Mucilaginibacter gracilis: one gene and its partners. The protein of the gene in region 3 interacts with the protein of the main gene of each other region in a pairwise test. Links are inferred from orthologs where the notes say so. Each region holds a gene or a part of one and is shown on either strand. Other genes may lie near its edges. The genes, in order: BDD43_RS16405, BDD43_RS00595 and dnaE.

Region 1 (6,020 bases), 920 kb from region 3 along the record:
AGGGCATTAACCTGGTTAGGCTTGCCGCTATTAAATGTTTTATGTACTTGCTGCAGGTTTATCATTGTTGCTTAATCAAATTTAACCGTGGTAAACTTACTATCAACAATACAAAAACAGCGGTAACCAGTTTAAGCAGGTTGGCATCAATACCAATGGTTAGGGTTAGCGCCAATACCATCTGGAAAATAACGGCACCCAAAAGCACCACAGCCAAACTTAACCATACCGATGTAATAGCAAACCAGTTGATAAGCGTTTCGCCGATAATTACCGAGCCCAGGCCAACTACTACTATCCCTATACCCATATTGATGTCGGCATAGCCCTGAAACTGGGTAATTAGATAGCCGCTTACCGCGGTTAATGCATTGGCAATTGCAAGGCCGGTTATCTTCATCCTATCGGTGTTAACACCCAAAGCCTTTATCATCGATTCGCTATTACCTGTGGCGCGCATGGCTATGCCAAAATCGGTTTTTAGCAAGTAGCCTATAATAAAGGCTATCAAAACCACAAAAACTGCTATTAAAAACAAAGAGTTTTGGTTAGGATTGGCTAAAAGCTTCACCAGATCAAACAAGGTTGGCACATTTAACGGTAAGTTGGAACGCCCCATAATAATGAGGTTTACCGAGTATAAAGCCGTCATTACCAAAATACCCGCCAGCAAGGCGTTAATTTTAAGTTTAGTATGTATTAAACCCGTTAAGGCTCCGGCAATGCCACCTGCAACCATAACGGCGGGCAATATTAAGCCGGCTTGTAAGTGGTGGTTTAGCAAAACTGCTGTTACAACACCACCCAGGGCATAACTACCATCGGTAGTAATATCGGGGATGTTAAATATTTTCATCGAGATGTAAATACCCAAGGCAATGCCCGAAAAGCAAAGCCCTTGTATAAGCGCGGTTAAAAAAAAATCCATTACTTAACCACCTCAAATGATGCCGGGATGGCAATATGATACTTTTTTGCCGATGTTGGGTTGTAAACCCGCTTGCGCACTTTAACCATTTCGGGTTTCAAGCCATCGGTTTTATGGGTTTTTAAATATTGGGCAGCCTGCTCCCCGGCCTGGTATCCCCATTGGTAAATATCGGCACCAAAAGCGGCAACTGCGCCGCGCTCCACTAAACCGGCTTCGCTGGTAAAAATAGGGACTTGCTTTTGATCGCAACTTTTTACAATGGTTTCAAAAGACGAAAAAACCGTGTTATCCGGGTTGGCAAAAAAAGCATCGATATTTTTACCCAATAACGATTGTGTAACCAGCTGAGCATCTGCCGAAGCATTTACCGGCAAAGCCACAAGGCTCACGTTCAGTTTATCGGCCAAAGCCTTAATGCGGTTCATGGCATCAACAGATTGCGGTTCTGATTGATTATAGATCATCCCGACTACCAATTTCCCACTTTTAGGTTTAACCAGTTGGGTTATAATAGTAAAAGAGGTATCAATATAAGCCAGGTCCTCTTCCACTCCAAAGCGGTTAGCGGGGCTTTTGCCGGTCGCGTCGTCAACCTTCATTAAGGCAGCCGTGGGTGCTACCATTTGGAAAACCGGGATAGTTTTGGTTTTTTGCAAAGCGGCAATAGTTGATAGCGTGGTGCAGGTAGCCAGCAAATCAACCTTTTCACTGATGAAATAATTCACTATTTGTCCTAAAACAGGTTGTGATAGCTGTGCGTTCCTGAAAATAATTTTTACATTTTTCTGATCTTCGCTAAAGCCATTATTCTTCAAAGCATCAACAAAACCGGTGCGTGCCTTGGCTAAAGTGGCATCTTCAAGGGCATCAACAAAACCAATAGTGGGCACATCGCTTTTTTTTGAACTGCAAGCGGTTAATAATAAACTAATTAAAGTAAGTAGTAGTAAAACCTTTTTCTTCATTAGGCTAATTTAAACATTTTAGTGCATAGGCAAATTTATATATGGGCATTAGTTTGATACTGGTTAACTTTTTTGGTTATTTTTACGAGTATGATACGTATAGCTTCAAAACTGCCGCAAGTAGGTACAACTATATTTACCACCATGTCTGCCCTGGCGGCAGAGGTTGGGGCCATTAATTTATCGCAGGGCTTTCCTGATTATGATTGTCCGCCCCAACTGGTTGAACTGATTTATAAAGCCATGAAAGATGGCTATAACCAATATGCACCCATGCCGGGCCTAATGAGTCTGCGCGAACAGATAGCCATTAAAATTGAGAAGCTATACAGCGTTAACTACAACCCCGATACCGAGGTAACCGTAACCGCCGGAGCCACACAAGCTATTTTTACGGCCATAGCGGCAATTATACACCCTAACGACGAGGTAATTGTTTTTGAACCTGCTTACGATAGTTACGCGCCCGCTATTAAGGTAATGGGCGGCATTGTTAAATCGCTTGAGTTGGCACCGCCAGATTACCGTATCCCCTGGGATATGGTGCGGAAGTTGCTTACCGCGCGTACAAAAATGATTATTTTAAATTCGCCACATAACCCTACCGCTACCATATTACAAAAAAGCGATATTGACGAACTCACCATTATTGTAAAAGATCAGGATATTGTAATTTTGAGCGACGAGGTTTACGAACACCTGATATTTGATGGCCAAACCCACCACAGTATGGTTAAGTATGAAGAGTTACGGAAGCGTAGCTTCATCGTATCGTCGTTTGGTAAGCTGTTTCATAGTACCGGTTGGAAAATTGGCTATTGCGTTGCTCCCGAACAGCTAATGCGCGAATTTAGAAAGGTACACCAGTTTTTAGTGTTTAGCGTTAACTCGCCCACGCAACACGCCATTGCCGAATATTTAAAGGACGAAAATACTTATAATGGCCTCGCCGGTTTCTTTCAGCAAAAGCGCGATCACTTTCGCAACGCCATGGCGCAAACCAGGTTTGAGTTGCTGCCTTGTGCGGGCTCCTACTTTCAATCGGTGCGGTACGACAGGATAAGCGACGAAAAGGATGTTGATATTGCACTGCGTATAACCAGGGAGTTTGGCGTGGCCTCTATACCCACTTCGGGTTTTTATACCCGCAATACCGATCACCGTGTTTTAAGGTTTTGTTTCGCCAAAAGGCAAGAAACGCTGGACAATGCCGTTAATAAATTAATGAAAATTTAATTATGACTTGCTGATACACCTATTGGCCCTAAAAAAATTAAATGGATAATTTAAAGATCACCGTTTTCCAGGCATATTTATTCTGGGAAAATATTGATAAAAACCTTCAAAATATAACGCTCCGCTTAACCAGCATCCGCGAAAAAACCGATCTGATTATTTTGCCCGAGATGTTTAACACGGGTTTTAGCATGAATGTGGATACCCTTGCCGAACCCATGAACGGCAAAACAATGCAATGGATGCACACCACGGCAAAAAAATATGATTGCGTTGTTACAGGCAGCCTGATTATAGCAGAAAACGGTCAATCTTATAACCGCCTGATTTGGATGCTGCCCGACGGCACTTTTAAACATTACGATAAGCGCCATTTATTTGCCCTGGGCAAAGAGCACCAAACTTATACCGCCGGAACAGAACACCTGATAGTTGAACTGAAGGGCTGGAAGATATGCCCCGTAATTTGCTACGATTTGCGTTTCCCGGTATGGTTGCGTAATAAGGATGCCGCTTATGACTTGTTGCTGATTGTAGCCAACTGGCCCGAAAAACGCGCCCTGCACTGGCGAACCCTCATCCCCGCAAGGGCGGTTGAAAACCAGTGTTTTGTTATAGGAGTAAACCGGGTTGGGCACGATGGTAACGAGGTTTACCATTCGGGCGATTCAACTTGTATTGGCCCTAACGGCGATGTGGTTTATTATAAACGCGACGAAGAGGATGTTTACACCTTCACCATTCATCCCGAAGAACTGATTAAAATAAGGCGCGCCCTCCCCTTTTTAAAGGATGCCGACGATTTTACAATAGCATTGTAAGAAATTGTGTCACTGATAAGAAAAACTCTGTCATTACGAGATACGAAGCAACCGCACGAAGGCATATTCGCCCTGAATAGCTGCTCGGCTTATGTGCGGTTGCCACGCTTTCGCTCGCAATGACACAATGGAGCCACAACATTTCCATAACCGGGTTTATGATAGAAAATAGACAAAAGCCGGCCTTTGTGGTTTCCAATAGTTTTAATTTCCAATTAAAACCCTGTAATGTATTTGTTTATATGGTTTAAAGAGCGCATTATTGCTAACCATAAATTTTGCCCATTATAATCACAAGTCATAATTATCGTTATCACTCCATATGAAATACAAGTACTTTTGCTTTTTATTGATAGTATTAACCTTACAGGCAACGGCCCAAAAGAAAAAACCTATTGACCATACCATGCTTGTTAACCCATTTATTGGCACAGGCGGGCACGGGCATACTTATCCCGGCGCAACCGTTCCTTTCGGGATGGTGCAGTTAAGTCCCGATACCAGGCTTGAGGGCTGGGATGGATGTTCGGGCTATCATTACAGCGATACTACAGTTTATGGTTTTTCGCACACGCATTTAAGTGGCACCGGCATAGCCGATTACTGCGACATTTTATTTATGCCCACCACCGGCGACCCTAAATTGCTCAACACACAATACAGCTCAGGCTTTAAAAAGAAGAACGAACAGGCCTCGCCGGGATGGTACCACACCAAACTGGATAAGTACAATATTGATGTAGAATTAACCGCCACCAGGCGCGTTGGGGTTCATAAATATATTTACCCCGGCGATAAGCAGTGCAACATTATTATTGATTTAAAACACCGCGACGAGGTAATAGATGCGTGGATAGAGGTTGTTAACGACCATGAGATACGGGGTTTGCGTCGTTCAAAATCATGGGCCGACGACCAGTATGTGTATTTTTATGCCAAATTTTCTAAACCGTTTAAAACCTATGGTATTGCCTTAAACGATAAAATACAAACCGGGCAAAGCAAGGTGCAGGGTACTAATTTAAAAATGTACATCCAGTTTGATAATCCCGGCGAAGTGGTATCAAAGGTAGGTATATCATCAGTAAGTACCGAAGGCGCCCTAAAAAACCTGGACACAGAGGTTGCCGATTTTGATTTTAAAAGGGTACAAAAAGCCGCAAAAAACGATTGGCTAAACGAGCTGGCCAAAATTGATGTGGAAGGCGGCGCAACTGCCCAAATACAAATACCTCAACCAAACGGCAATCAAAGCTACGGCGGTAACAACCCTTACGGCTCGCCAAAGCCCAAAATACCTTTTGTTGACTACGCCAAAAAAAAGCAAACTATATTTTATACCGCGCTATACCACACCCTATGTGCCCCAAATGTTTACAGCGATGTTGACGGCCAGTACCGTGGCTTAGATAAAAAAATACACAAAGCCGAGGGCTTTGATTATTACACCGTTTTCTCGCTCTGGGACACTTATAGGGCCCAGCACCCCTTGCAAACCATTATTAACCGCAAACGCACGCTCGATTTTATCAAGAGCTTTTTAGCCATGTATGATGAAGGCGGCCTGCTGCCCATTTGGCCTTTAGCATCAAGCGAAACTTATTGTATGGTGGGCAACCACTCCATACCCGTAATTGTTGATGCTTACGCTAAAGGAATTAGAGATTTTGACGCCGAAAAAGCTTTAACCGCCATGAAGGCCGTCGTTAACCGCAACCAGTTTGGGTTAGACTCGTACCGTAAAAACGGCGCGGTGCTGGCTGCCGATGAGGAAGAATCGGTATCCAAAACATTGGAATACGCTATTGATGATTGGTGTATTGCCCAAATGGCTAAAATGATGAATAAGCCGCAGGATTATGCCGAATACATTAAACGCGGCCAGTACTGGAAAAACGTTTTCGATAACCAAAGCAACTTTATGCGCGCGCGCAGCAACGGCGGCTGGTTTATTCCGTTTTTGCCAACCGATGTTAATAATAATTACACCGAAGGTAACTCGTGGCAATATTCGTTTTTAGTGCCGCAGGATGTGCAGGGCCTGATTGACCACATGGGTGGAAAGGA
Region 2 (6,144 bases), 2.7 Mb from region 3 along the record:
TCCTCGGTTTTAGGTTTCTTTTGGTTAAATGCACCGCTACGTTTTTTGTCGTTATAAGCAGTTGCATGTTTGTCAAGGGCGATAGTAAGGAAACGCATTACACGCTCATCCCTTCTGTATTCAACCTCCAGTTTATTAATTAAATCACCCGGAGCCTTAAATTCAGTTAGGTGGTAGTACCCTGTAGTCTTTTTTTCGATAGGGTACGCAAGTTTTCTCAAACCCCAATTATCCTCTTGGATAATTTCGGCTCCATTATCAGTCAAGATCTTGGTAAATTTGGCCACGGCCTCTTTAGCAGTCTCGATAGACAACAACGGGGTAAGAATGATCACGGTTTCGTACTGTTGCATTTAAACTTTGATTTTTAATGTTTACCGCTTTTAAAGCGGGATGCAAATGTAGGTATAATTACTTAGGTTTCAAAACCTTTATAAACAAAAAAAGCGATGGGGATTAAGAGGCCCCATCGCCTTAAACACACCTAATAAACAAAGACAATTTATTTAATTGATTTTCCCCTTAATTAATTTAAACTGATGACTCTTTGTTCGATCCAAATATAAGCTTGCAAAATCAATTTTCATATCCGTAAAAACACGTATTTTAAATGTTTAAACATTTAAAATAAAAACGATTTGTATAACACATTACGATGGATTTATGCCCCGTAAAAAAAAGGGAGGCTTAATGTTTATTTAATTTTTATACATTATATTTATCGCACTAAGCAATATCTAAAAAAATGATTCCTTACTCAATTAATATCCCAAGCGTAATAGAACGTTATAACGTTCCCCTGCTCAATGTTTCGGGCGAGGTACAAAACAACATTCAACTTTTTGATGATGGCGATGGCTACCTTATTGGTAACCTGGCGTTACAGCAGGGTTATTCGCCCTATCGTAATATTAACAGTTCGCCGTCTGACATTGACTATCAGTTACTTGCCAAGGCTGGTTTGCTGCTGGCCACCGAAGGCAAATCTGCCGAGGTTGTGCTTACAACAGGTTTCCCATATACTACCTTCGAACTTTTCAAGCAACAAGCTGTTAACTTTTACACCCCGCGGGATATTTTTATTGAGTACAACTCGGATACGTTTACTACAAACGAGCATAAACGCATGCAGGTAACTGTTAGGCACATTGAAGTAGTGCCCGAAATTATTGGCTGTATTGATGCGATAAGAAAAGGCCCCGTTGCCGAAACTGACGATTTTTTTGTAGTAAGCCTTGGTTATGGCACCTGCGAAACCGGTTTAAGTTTAAACGGCGGTTTGGTTGGCCGTACCTGCATGAGTATATCGGGCTTGCGCTATGCCGTTAACAATTTGCAAAGCGAATTGAGCCGCAGCAACAACCTGGGCATGAAAAATGAGCATGTTATTAACCAAAACTTTCAGGGTGGCAGCATAGTTGTTGACCGCCGCAAGAAAGACCTTACCGATATACGCCGCAACCAATTATATAGCTATTACAAAGAAGTAATATCGCCAACGCTCAAAAAAACATTTACCGATAACGATTTTGACAAAGCTGGCAAATTGTACCTTGTAGGTGGCGGCGCCTTATATACCGACCTTGCCGACTGCTTCCGCAACGAATTTGAAGGGATTTTGGATGTTATTGTTCCGCCCGAACCAAGCTATATGGCAAGTGTGGGTTATTGCCTAAAATCGTACCAGCGCTGCGGTAATGTTAATGAGGCTGTTGGCCTTGATATTGGCAATGCCTATACGGTTATCTCTAAACTGAGTGCCGTGCAAAATAGCCAGGTGTAGCCTGTATTTTTAACTCGTATTTAAACTTTTATATCTGTTGGCGGTTTGGGCTTGCACAAACCCGCCAATATTTATAATTTAGTTGCGATGGATAACTTTATTGTTTCGGCCCGCAAATACCGCCCGGTTACCTTTGATACCGTTGTGGGCCAGCAACATATCACCAATACGTTAAAAAATGCCATCCGTAATAATCAGCTTGCGCAAGCCTTTTTATTCTGCGGGCCGCGGGGTGTAGGTAAAACCACCTGTGCGCGCATATTGGCGAAAACCATAAATTGTACCAATTTACAGCCCAATGCCGAAGCCTGCGGCGAGTGCGATAGCTGCATATCTTTTCAGCGCGGTAATTCATTCAACTTTCATGAATTGGATGCAGCATCCAATAATTCGGTAGAAGACATCCGCAGCCTGATAGAGCAGGTGCGTATACCCCCACAAGCCGGTAAATACAAAATTTATATTATTGATGAGGTACACATGCTATCGCAGGCGGCTTTCAATGCCTTCCTGAAAACGCTGGAAGAACCACCTTCATACGCCATATTTATATTGGCTACCACCGAAAAGCATAAAATACTGCCTACCATATTATCGCGCTGCCAGATATTTGATTTTAACCGCATCCGCGTTGAGGATATGGCCGGCCATCTGGAGTCAATCGCCAATAAAGAGAGCATTAAATACGAGATAGACGGGCTGCACATTATAGCCCAAAAGGCTGATGGCGGCTTACGCGATGCGCTGTCGATGTTCGACCAGATCGTTAACTTTTCGGGCAGTAATGTAACCTACCGTGCTGTAATTGATAACCTTAATATATTAGATTACGATTACTATTTTAACGTAACCCAAAGTTTGCTCGCTCAGGATACGGCCAAAACCTTGTTAATTTTTGATGAGATATTGGCAAAAGGCTTTGATGGCAGTCACTTTATATCGGGCTTAACCGAACACTTGCGCAACCTGCTGGTTGGCAAGGATGCCGAAACTTTAAAACTACTTGAGGTAAGCGAAGGAATTCGCAAAAAATACATTAGCCAGGCGCAGGCGTCAACGGTATCTTTCCTGCTATCGGCCATGAACATTGCCAACCAATGCGACATCAATTACAAACTGAGTAAAAACCAACGTTTGCAGGTTGAACTGGGGCTACTCAAAATGTGCCACATAACGGCAGCGTTAAACCTGGCTAACTCCACTTTAAATAATAACCAGCCCGAAGGGCAGGTAAAAAAAAAACCTGAATTAGCAGCAACCTCCTCCACAACAGTTCCGCTTCAAAACGCCTCTAACGAGCAGCCTAAGGCAGTTATTACAGCTTTAGATCAAACACCACCGCTACAGGCAGCGGCAACAAAAACACCATCGCTAACAGCAATACCGGCTATTGAGGCTGCCACTATTGAGCAACCGCCTGCCGATAAACCAAGGGTGGCAATGCCAACGCCCAGTTTGTTAAAAAGTGCCACAGTAACGCCATCGCTAAAAAATTGGAATAAAGGAGTTGTTGCCGAAGAAGAAAAGGAAGACGACCCCTACTTAAAAGGCTCGGATAAAGAGCATTTTACAACCGACGATTTTTTAAGATACTGGCACGAATATGCCGCCAAAGTTAAAGCCGAAGGCAAAATGAGTTTGCTTAGCATTTTTACAACCACACCACCGGTAATGCTTAAGCCCTATCAGTTTGAGGTAATTGCTGGCACCAAGGCACAAGAAAATGCCTTTAGAGACGAAAAACCCTACATCCTTAATTTTCTGCGCACCTCGCTTAAAAACTTTGATATTGAGATACAAACCCGTATTGACGAAGTGAAAGCAACTAAACGCCTGTATTCTGCACAAGATAAATATGCACACATGGCTACAAAAAACCCCGATTTAGCGGAATTAAAAAAACGATTCAATTTAGAACTTGAGTAGTTGTAAACTTATTCGGCCTTAGCTATATTAACACCATTTTGTTGCAGCATTTGTTGCTTAATGTACGGGTTGTGAATTAAGTTTTTAATGTGGTATATTTTGCGGTTGTTTACACCATCTGCTACGCTTGTTGTACGGGCAAGGTAATCAAGCCATTCGGTTAGTAAATCCACATATTCGGCCGAGCATTTGTACAATGCCTCGTTGTTAACGTCAAAACCGGTATATACTTTATTAAAAACGGCCCTTCTATCATCATAGGTTAATTCCTTTGTGTATACGCTATTTAAAGCGGCTTGCTTCCCTTCGGGCGTATTTAAACTTGCATCGCTGTTTTGCAGGTTAGTAAGGTATTTGCGTTTTTCGGTAGCATCTACGCCATACCCCTCCATGTATTGTAAAGCAAACTTTCTAACTAAACAATCAACGTATGCTGTGTGTACGGTGGTAAAATAGTTACTAAAGGGTTGTTTTGCAATTAGCTCAAGGCTTGCCTGTTTAAATTGGTCAAGCCGTTTTATAAAGGCGGTGGGTTCAATAAAGTTGGCATCGCTGCTTAATATATTCCACTTAACGGGTAAGTACTTTGCTTGTTGCGCGGCTAACTGGGTTAAAAACTTATTCTCTGCTTTTCCCTTGCCTGCAAAGGTGTATAAGGTAATGCCTTTACGTTGCTTTTTACCAATTTTCAGGTTCATTCCGGGCGCAAGGTATAGGCGCAGCACATTGCCGTCATTTACAACCGAGTAAAACCCGGGGGCAATCATCAATTTTTCGGCAAACCGGCCATTACTATCTAATACAATATGTTTATCAATAGTTTTTCCGTACTGGAAATATATGATCTCGCCGCCTTCCCCCTTAAAATTGGCAGTTATTTTGGCTGTGCCCGTCTGTGCGGCTGCACTAACGGTTACAAACAAAAACAGGCAGGTTAACAAGGTTTTCATAAGTGGTATAATATGGTTTAATAAAGCTAACCATATTATACCAAACTCACAACAGTGGTGCTTATTTCATCGGTTCGTCATTCTTCGGGTAACCTTCCTCGTCCAAATCGTCGCGGTCATCTTCTGCCGTGTGCGAGAGTATCTTATCTACAGCGTCAACTTCTACGCTTTGGCCTTTATTATCTATATGCATACCCAAATTGGTTACATCATCCTGTAACGCTTCGTTGGTAACATATTCGTCAACAGCCAGGGGGTTCGCTTCGTCGTAGGTTGATATACTGTCGCCCCCATCTTTTACAGCACTGTTATAGGGGTCGGCATGGTCATAATCGGGGTCATCGCTTTTTACATCCAGCTCAAAGCTGTTCTCTTCCTCATTGTAATTAAGGTTTTGAGGCTCGTCCTTACTGCTGAGTTCGTTGTTTATGCTTTCGTCGCTTTCCAGGCTATCGTCGTCAATACCCGGAGTAAATTTATCTATGCTCATCGCTCTATAGTTTAGTTACTTTTAATATAAGGCATAGCACGTTAAAATGTTTGGTGCCGATAGTGTAAAAAAACAATATTACGCTTAGATAGTGTTGCAAGGCAAATTTTTTTTTATGTAAGTTTGACATTCAAAATTTTGAAATAAAAACAAAGCCTGTATATGTCAAAAATTAAAGTAGCTAACCCGGTAGTGGAGCTTGATGGCGACGAAATGACGCGCATCATCTGGAAATTCATCAAAGATAAACTGATTGTACCTTACCTTGATCTGGACATCAAATACTATGATTTAGGTATTGAGTACCGCGATGAAACTAACGACCAGGTAACTATTGATTCGGCCAATGCCATTAAACAGTATGGTGTAGGTATTAAATGCGCCACTATTACGCCCGACGAAGAGCGTGTTAAGGAGTTTAACCTTAAACAAATGTGGAAATCGCCAAATGGAACCATCCGTAATATATTAGATGGTACGGTTTTCCGCGAGCCTATTGTAATGAACAACGTACCCCGTTTGGTACCAAACTGGACAGCCCCTATCTGCATAGGCCGTCATGCTTTTGGCGATCAATACCGTGCTACCGATTTTGTAACTAAAGGTAAAGGTAAATTAACCATTAAGTTTACACCAGAGGATGGCGGCGAAGAGCAATCATTCGAAGTGTTTAATTTTAAAGGCGATGGCGTAGCAATGGCCATGTATAACACCGACGAATCTATCCGCGGTTTTGCACACGCTTGCTTTAACCAGGCTTTAATGAAGGGCTGGCCTTTATACCTGTCAACCAAAAACACAATCCTTAAAAAATATGATGGACGTTTTAAAGACATTTTTGAAGAGATATACCAGGCCGATTACAAAGCCAAATTTAAAGAAGCCGGCATTACTTACGAGCACCGCTTAATTGACGACATGGTTGCATCGGCCTTAAAATGGAACGGTAACTTTGTTTGGGCCTGTAAGAACTATGATGGCGACGTACAAAGCGA
Region 3 (7,370 bases):
ACCTTTAAAAGTGCCCTTGACGTTGATAGTTGCCGGAACCCGGAAGCTTGACGGAATGCTGCCTGCCGGGGCAAGTTTATTAATGTCGGCAGCGCTGGTAGTAAAATCATTTATTTTTACATCAAAATAAACTATGTTCATATTAGGCAAGCCTTTTAAAGTAGCCGATGCTTTGATGTGGGTATTGCTCAGGCCGGTTATTTCGAGGGTAGGAATATCTAAATTATTAACCTGCCCGTTTACTTTACCATTAATTTTGAAAGCCGCATTGGGCGAACTTTTAAAGGGTTCCATGGTAGCCATAGTTGGCATCAGTATCAAAACATCGCGCAGGCCCAGTTTGCTGCCGTTTAGGTTGGCATGTACCCGTAGTTCGCCCAGGTTTTTGGTCATATCTGCTTGCGATTTGTAAGCTATCTGTACCTGGTCCTGCAATACGGTGTAAGGTGTTTGCAAATACAAATCGTTCAGGTACGATTGCTTTTCGCCGTATAAAAACGTGGTATGAAATTTTTCAACCTTTAAGCCGCTTTTGTCGCTAAAAGTAAAAGCATTTATTCTTCCGGCTATTTTGGTTGCATCGTAACTAATATCCTGAGCGTCGGCGTTTAGGTTATGAATATCCATATGCCCAAAATCCAAACCTTTAGGCATAGCTTTTTGCGCTTCGTTATCAAATTTAATATTATCGTTAACCAAGCTCATTTTGTTTAAAACCAACGACCAGCTTTTGCCGCTTTGCGCAGAAGCCATTAAGGTATCGGCTTTTTTTATTGCCTTAACCACAGCTTTTTGAACGTTTTGGGGCTTTAGCAACGATAACATACCATTGGTGTTTTCCAACTGAATGTTTTTAACAACCACATTTTGGTTTTTAAGGTCTATCTTATCCATTTCAACCAAAAGCCTGCCCAGGTTAACTTTGGTTTTAGTATCGCCGCCCTGGTACGCCACGTTTATTTTTGAAAAATCGATAGTGCCTAAATTTAAAGTAAGGTTTAGGGGTTTGGTTGCAGTATCGGGCGCGGCAGCTACCTGCGGTCCGGCAGGTGCCTGAATGATATTGGCATCAAATCCCGATAAGGTAATTTTCGGGATGTTAAACTTCATCTTATCAAGGTCAAAATCCTTAATGCGGGTATCAAAATGCCCCAGCAAAAACGCCACGTTGTTACCGCTAATGGCATCTTTATATTTGATGTTAATTTTATCGAGTATAACCTTATCAAGCGAAAACTTGAGCGTTGAGGTGGTATCAGCGGGTTTGGGTTCTTCTTTTTGCCCGCTCATAAAGGCCTTCATTATATAACTGTAATTATAAAGGCTATCGGGTGTGCGGGTTATGTTGGCTGTAATGCCTTCTAAGTTAATCTCGTCAACCACTACTTTTTTGTGTAGCAGTTGCAGCATGGCAATATCAACCTTTAGTTTATCTCCGGCTAAGAGGGTATCGCCCTTTTGGTCGGCAAAATAAACACCCTGCAAAACTATCATTTTAGGAAAGTCGATGCTTAGGCGGTCAATTTTAACTTTCGTTTTTATTTTACCCTGTAAAAAATTTACCGCTTTATCTTTGGCATAATTTTGCACAGCGGGTACCTGTATCAAAACCAGCACCAGTACTACAAGGAAAATAACTACTCCTATAATCCACAGAAGCGTTTTGAGGGCTAAGCGTCCGAATTTTTCCAATTTTGTATAATTTTTCTATAGTTGATGCTTTATGTTAGATATTCCGGATCCGTCTGTAAAAGTAATGCTTCGAATTTCTGCGCTGAATATCAGTTTACTACCATTTAAGGCCGCAAGCTAAGTTTTCAACAACACTTTGGGAAAGTTGTTTTAAGCAAAATGTGTGTTTTGTACTTTAAAGCATACATTTTTATTAATATGAGAAATTTCAATTTAATTGCGCAAAAAAAAGCACCGTATTGATAAGCAAAAAAAGAGGATATATAAATAGCCTGAGTTTCATTTCGCTTGCATAAAGATATACCGTATTTTTCAACAACATTGTCTTTAGCAGGGGTTTTTTGGTAAATTTGTTATCCGCTTAGGATATTAGTGAATCAGATTTTTTTACCATGCCCGATTTTTCGCATTTACACGTACATACTCAGTTTTCGTTATTGGATGGTGCCGCCGATATAGGTAAACTCTATAAAAAAGCCGCCGCCGATGGCATGAAAGCCTTGGCCATTACCGACCACGGCAATATGTTTGGCGTGTTTAAGTTTGTGGCCGAGGCCGGTAAGCATAATGTTAAACCCATAGTTGGCTGCGAGTTTTATGTGGTTGACGACAGGCATAAAAAACAATTTACCAAAGAAAAAAGAGACGTGCGCCGCCACCAGCTCTTTTTGGCAAAAAACGCCGAAGGTTATAAAAACCTCATCAAGCTATGTTCACTGGGTTACATGGAGGGTTTGTACAGTAAATGGCCGCGTATTGATAAAGAACTGATACTGCAATACCATAAGGGGCTCATAGCTACCACCTGTTGTATTGGTGCATCGGTGCCGCAAACTATTTTAAAGGGTACCGAAGAGGAGGCCGAAAACGAATTTAAGTGGTGGCTTGATATTTTTGGTGAAGATTATTACATCGAGCTACAGCGGCACGAGATAATGGAACAGGGCATCATCAACGAAACATTAACCAAATATGCTAAAAAGTATAATGTTAAGATGATCTGCTCTAACGATTCGCACTATGTGGATCAGCAGGATAGTAATGCGCACGATATTTTACTTTGCGTAAATACCGGCGATATGCAAAGCACGCCTATAGCAACCGACGAAGAAGGTGGCAAGGGCTATCGCTTCGGTTTCCCTAACGACCAGTTTTATTTTAAAACGCAGGCCGAAATGGGTAAACTGTTTCATGACCTGCCCGAATCGTTAGATAATACCAACGAAATAGTTGATAAGGTGGATGTGTTGAAGTTGAAGCGCGATATTATGCTGCCCAATTTCCCGATACCGCCCGAGTTTAAAATACACAACGGCCCCGAAAGCGATGTACTAAACCAATGGGAATACTTAAAGCACTTAACCTATACCGGTGCAAAGGAACGCTACGGAGATATATCCCTCAAAAACCAGGAGCGGATAGATTTTGAGCTTTTTACCATCCGTACAATGGGTTTTGCTGGCTACTTTTTAATTGTGGCCGATTTTATAAGGCATGGGCGCGATATTGGCGTGTTTATTGGCCCTGGCCGTGGTTCGGCGGCGGGTTCGGTGGTGGCTTATTGTACGGGCATTACCAATATTGACCCGATGAAGTATAACCTGCTTTTCGAAAGGTTTTTAAATCCGGATCGTAAATCAATGCCCGATATTGATACCGATTTTGATGATGAGGGTCGCCAAAAGGTGATTGATTATGTGGTTGATAAATACGGCAAAAACCAGGTAGCACAAATTATCACCTATGGCTCAATGGCTGCCCGCACCAGTATACAGGATGTAGGCCGGGTGCTGGATATGCCGCTATCCGAAGTGAACGCCATGAAAAAGCTGGTGCCCGATACCCTGGGCATTACCTTAAAAGATGCCATAGAGCAGGTGCCCGAGTTAAAAGCCATATTAGCCGGCAACGACTTGCGCGCCCAGGTACTAAAGGCCGCCGAAAAACTGGAAGGCTCGGTACGTAACACGGGTGTACACGCCGCCGGCGTTATTATTGCGCCCGACGATTTAACCAACATTGTACCCGTTGCCGTTGCCAAAGACTCGGATTTGCTGGTTACCCAATATGATGGCCGCGTAATTGAAGATGCCGGGGTTATTAAAATGGACTTTTTGGGGCTTAAAACTTTAACCATTATTAAAGGTGCGTTAAAGATGATTAAGCAAAACCACGGCGTTGAAATTGATATTGATTATATAGCGCTTGACGATGCTAAAACTTACGAGCTTTACCAACGCGGCGATACCAACGGTACCTTCCAGTTTGAAAGTGATGGTATGCAAATGTACCTGCGCGACCTGAAACCCGATAAGTTTGAGGATTTAATTGCCATGAACGCACTTTACCGCCCTGGGCCGATAGAGTACATTCCAAACTTTATTAAGCGTAAGCATGGGTTGGAGCCCATTACTTATGATTTGGATGATATGGAAGAATACCTGGCCGAAACCTATGGTATTACCGTGTACCAGGAGCAGGTGATGCTTTTATCGCAAAAGCTGGCAGGCTTTAGTAAAGGTGATGCCGACGTTTTGCGGAAGGCGATGGGTAAAAAGCAAATTGAGATTTTAAATAAAATGGAAGCTCAGTTTGTTAGCGGCGCCACCGAAAAAGGCCACCCCAAAGATAAACTGACCAAAATTTGGAACGACTGGAAAGCCTTTGCACAATATGCCTTCAATAAATCGCACTCTACGTGTTATGCGCTGGTGGCTTATCAAACGGCTTACCTAAAGGCGCATTACCCTGCCGAATACATGGCCGCGGTATTGAACAACCAGAACAACATGGAGAAAATATCTTTCTTTATGGAAGAGTGCCGCCGCATGGGTACGCTAGTTTTGGGGCCGGATGTAAACGAATCATCAGTATTGTTTACGGCAGTTGGCAGCGGCAACATCCGTTTTGGCTTATCCGGAATTAAGGGTGTTGGCGATAAAGCCGTGGAAAGTATTATTGACGAACGGATAAGTAATGGCCCTTTTAAATCTATCTACGATTTTGCCCAGCGCTCCACAGTAAAGGCTGTTAACCGCAAATCGTACGAAAATTTGGTTTATAGCGGCGCCTTTGATAGTTTTAACTTAAAACGTGCTCAGTTTTTCGCTAAAACCGAAAATGGTGTTTTGAGCGGTATTGAGCGTTTAACAAAATATGCCAATGACTATCAAAACACGCAAAGCAGTTCGCAGTCAAACTTATTTGGCGGGTCGGTGGCATCCTATATTCCTGAGCCAACCATGCCCGATGCCGAGGAATTTCCGCTGATTGAAAAACTGAAATACGAGAAAGAGGTTATCGGTATTTACCTTACCGGGCACCCACTTGATAATTATAAGGTAGAGCTGGAACGCTTTTGCAAACACACCGTTGCCGATTTAAAGTTGCTGCAAAGGATGAAAAACAAAGAAGGCGGCGAGGAAACCGAAATAGCTTTTAACAACCTGCGCCGCACGTCGTCCGAATTAAGTATTGGCGGCATCATGACAAAGGTTCAGCATAAAACTACCAAAACAGGTAAACCATTTGGCACCTTTGTTTTGGAAGATTACCTGGACTCTTACGAATTTGCCCTTTTTGGCGATGAATATATCAAATTCAGAAACTTGCTGATGGAAGATTGCTTTATCCACGTTAAGGGTAACATTATCGAGAAGTTTCGCCAGGAGGGCAATTGGGATTTAAACATAACCCAAATGAGCCTGTTGAGCGAAATGCGCGATAAGTTTACCAAAAGTTTAACTGTAATACTTAACCTTAACGACCTGAACAGCGATATGCTAAACAACCTGCAAGAAATGGTAACAGCAAACAACCAAAAATATCCGGTTAAAAATTGTACCCTGCGGTTTAAGATAAAAGATGCCGACGAATCTATCCTGGTTGATATGCCTTCCAAAACATTTAAAGTTAACCCCAGCGACGATTTGCTGGAAGAAATTAAGATGCTGACTAAAGCTATGCCGGTTTTGGCTTAAAGCAATGTTTAACGGCCGATTGTTTGTATTGCCCATACCCAAGGCAATCCCGCTCGTTTAAGCATTTCTCTAAATTCCTTGATACTTATTCACAATAAATCCATTTATAATCAATTGATTATGAGTGGATTTATTGTGAATAGTCATTTTGCGACTTAAATAAATAATCCCAACTTTTTAATTAGTACCGATAGTGTAATTGCGCATAGGTTGAAATTTATTAACTATTATTTAAATTAACTGTGTGCCATTAATATGCATCCTCTGTGCCTTAATGGTGTTAATTTTTTTATAAATACCATAAATAACTAATTAATTATATATTTAACACACTAAATATTATTTATGCTATTGATAATTTTATATGAGATAGCGGCATACCTCATTCCGCTTTTGTTAATCTCTTACGGTGTTTTTATAATTTCGGTAATGCCCGCTCCCCGGTCAAAGGGGCTTATTGTAAAAATGGTGTTATGTATTGTGGCGGGCTTGCTTGTTATACACGGCACATTTTGGGCAAGTGCAATACAAACATACGGTAAGAGAGAGCGTAGGCACCAATATAACGGCGTTTATATTGGCCTTAAACCTAAAGATACCGTAATACTTTTTGAAGACTCCATTTACATTGCACATTACTTACCGAAAGATACCACTAAGGTGGCTTCTACCTATGCCATGTCGCAGGATAGCATTACCATGTTTACTAAAGATTGGAGCAAGGCCGGTTACCGGGAAAATGTGATGCATTATTTTAAACACGTGCCTTTTGATTCAAAGATGTCGGGAGAAATTAAAGTCGCATCTTTCGAAACTCCTGTAAAAGATCAGTTATCGGATGATAAACATCCTGAGGCGTATTATCATTTAGCACTTAATGGCGATACTTTGATACTTAACTCGGGTAACAACAAAAAAGTGTTTTTTAAATACATCAAAATGCCTATTCAGCAACATGAACAGCCAGCAGCAACAAAATAATTACCAAAAGCAGCAGCAAATAGCCACTGATAACCAGCAGGCCCAGGGCCCTACCTTGTGCCGTAACTGCGGCCATAAAACCCTTCCCGGGGCCGATATTTGCGAAAATTGTGGTACATGGTTGTTAGAGGGGCATTGCTGTTTTTGCTATACTGCGGTAAAACCAGGGCAAAAATTTTGCGGAACCTGCGGTAATAATCCCGAAGGCAATATTTGCAAGGCCTGTGGCACCCATTCTATATTTGATTTTTGCCCAAAATGTAAACAGCCCGTTTCGCGCGATTCGGCAAACTACCTGCAACAATTAAACGCTTCGCCCCAGGTTACCGAAATAAAGGCGTTAATGGAGGTACTCAGTAAAAGTATGGAGGCTGCAAGCCCCAAACCTAAGCCACAGGTGCAGGCACCGCCGCAAGATGCTTCGTGGTTAAACCAGCTTCAAAATTACGAGGAGCAGTTTACCGATAATAAGGCTGTTGAGCAAGATAAAACAGCGGTATCAAAGTTTTCTTTTGGTAAGGCTAACATTGATGCAACCGATAAAGTATCTAACCAACAGCCCGTGGCCAATACCCCAACGGCAAGTATTGACGAGCAGCGCGAGGCTTTGCAGAGCAAGATAGCCGCACTGCAAAAACAAGCTTTTGCTGATAACCAGCAAGCACGAAAGTTTTATACCGGCCTTCAAATATCATTGCCCGAATTAAATGTTTTTTA

The links.
Region 1: the proteins of dnaE (region 3) and BDD43_RS16405 interact in binary tests that used the Escherichia coli proteins (3 or more experiments, as listed by UniProt). The link is inferred for Mucilaginibacter gracilis from one-to-one orthologs.
Region 2: the proteins of dnaE (region 3) and BDD43_RS00595 interact in binary tests that used the Escherichia coli proteins (3 or more experiments, as listed by UniProt). The link is inferred for Mucilaginibacter gracilis from one-to-one orthologs.

The regions. Positions count from the first base shown.
Region 1 is NZ_RBKU01000001.1:3,739,128-3,745,147, reverse strand. The notes cover bases 1,287-4,059. They hold BDD43_RS16405 (methionine aminotransferase), read left to right. Parts: upstream 1,287-1,986; coding sequence 1,987-3,132; downstream 3,133-4,059. Other genes in these bases: BDD43_RS16400 (amidohydrolase), read left to right, coding at 3,174-3,953; BDD43_RS16410 (ABC transporter substrate-binding protein), read right to left, coding at 1,287-1,896. Outside these bases: BDD43_RS16420 (ABC transporter ATP-binding protein), read right to left, coding at 1-65; BDD43_RS16415 (ABC transporter permease), read right to left, coding at 62-928; more of BDD43_RS16410, read right to left, coding at 928-1,286; BDD43_RS16395 (GH92 family glycosyl hydrolase), read left to right, coding at 4,276-6,020. UniProt on the Escherichia coli protein: Shows aminotransferase activity with methionine and histidine as substrates, and to a lesser extent also with phenylalanine.
Region 2 is NZ_RBKU01000001.1:148,362-154,505, forward strand. The notes cover bases 1,393-4,289. They hold BDD43_RS00595 (DNA polymerase III subunit gamma/tau), read left to right. Parts: upstream 1,393-1,870; coding sequence 1,871-3,709; downstream 3,710-4,289. Other genes in these bases: BDD43_RS00590 (ParM/StbA family protein), read left to right, coding at 1,393-1,783; BDD43_RS00600 (hypothetical protein), read right to left, coding at 3,718-4,289. In the rest of the region: rpsF (30S ribosomal protein S6), read right to left, coding at 1-353; more of BDD43_RS00590, read left to right, coding at 746-1,392; more of BDD43_RS00600, read right to left, coding at 4,290-4,659; BDD43_RS00605 (hypothetical protein), read right to left, coding at 4,721-5,149; BDD43_RS00610 (NADP-dependent isocitrate dehydrogenase), read left to right, coding at 5,312-6,144. UniProt on the Escherichia coli protein: Part of the beta sliding clamp loading complex, which hydrolyzes ATP to load the beta clamp onto primed DNA to form the DNA replication pre-initiation complex.
Region 3 is NZ_RBKU01000001.1:2,821,029-2,828,398, forward strand. Bases 1,750-5,872 are described here. They hold dnaE (DNA polymerase III subunit alpha), read left to right. Parts: upstream 1,750-2,084; coding sequence 2,085-5,672; downstream 5,673-5,872. Also shown: BDD43_RS12100 (translocation/assembly module TamB domain-containing protein), read right to left, coding at 1-1,692; BDD43_RS12110 (hypothetical protein), read left to right, coding at 6,018-6,653; BDD43_RS12115 (double zinc ribbon domain-containing protein), read left to right, coding at 6,628-7,370. UniProt on the Escherichia coli protein: DNA polymerase III is a complex, multichain enzyme responsible for most of the replicative synthesis in bacteria. This DNA polymerase also exhibits 3' to 5' exonuclease activity. The alpha chain is the DNA polymerase catalytic subunit.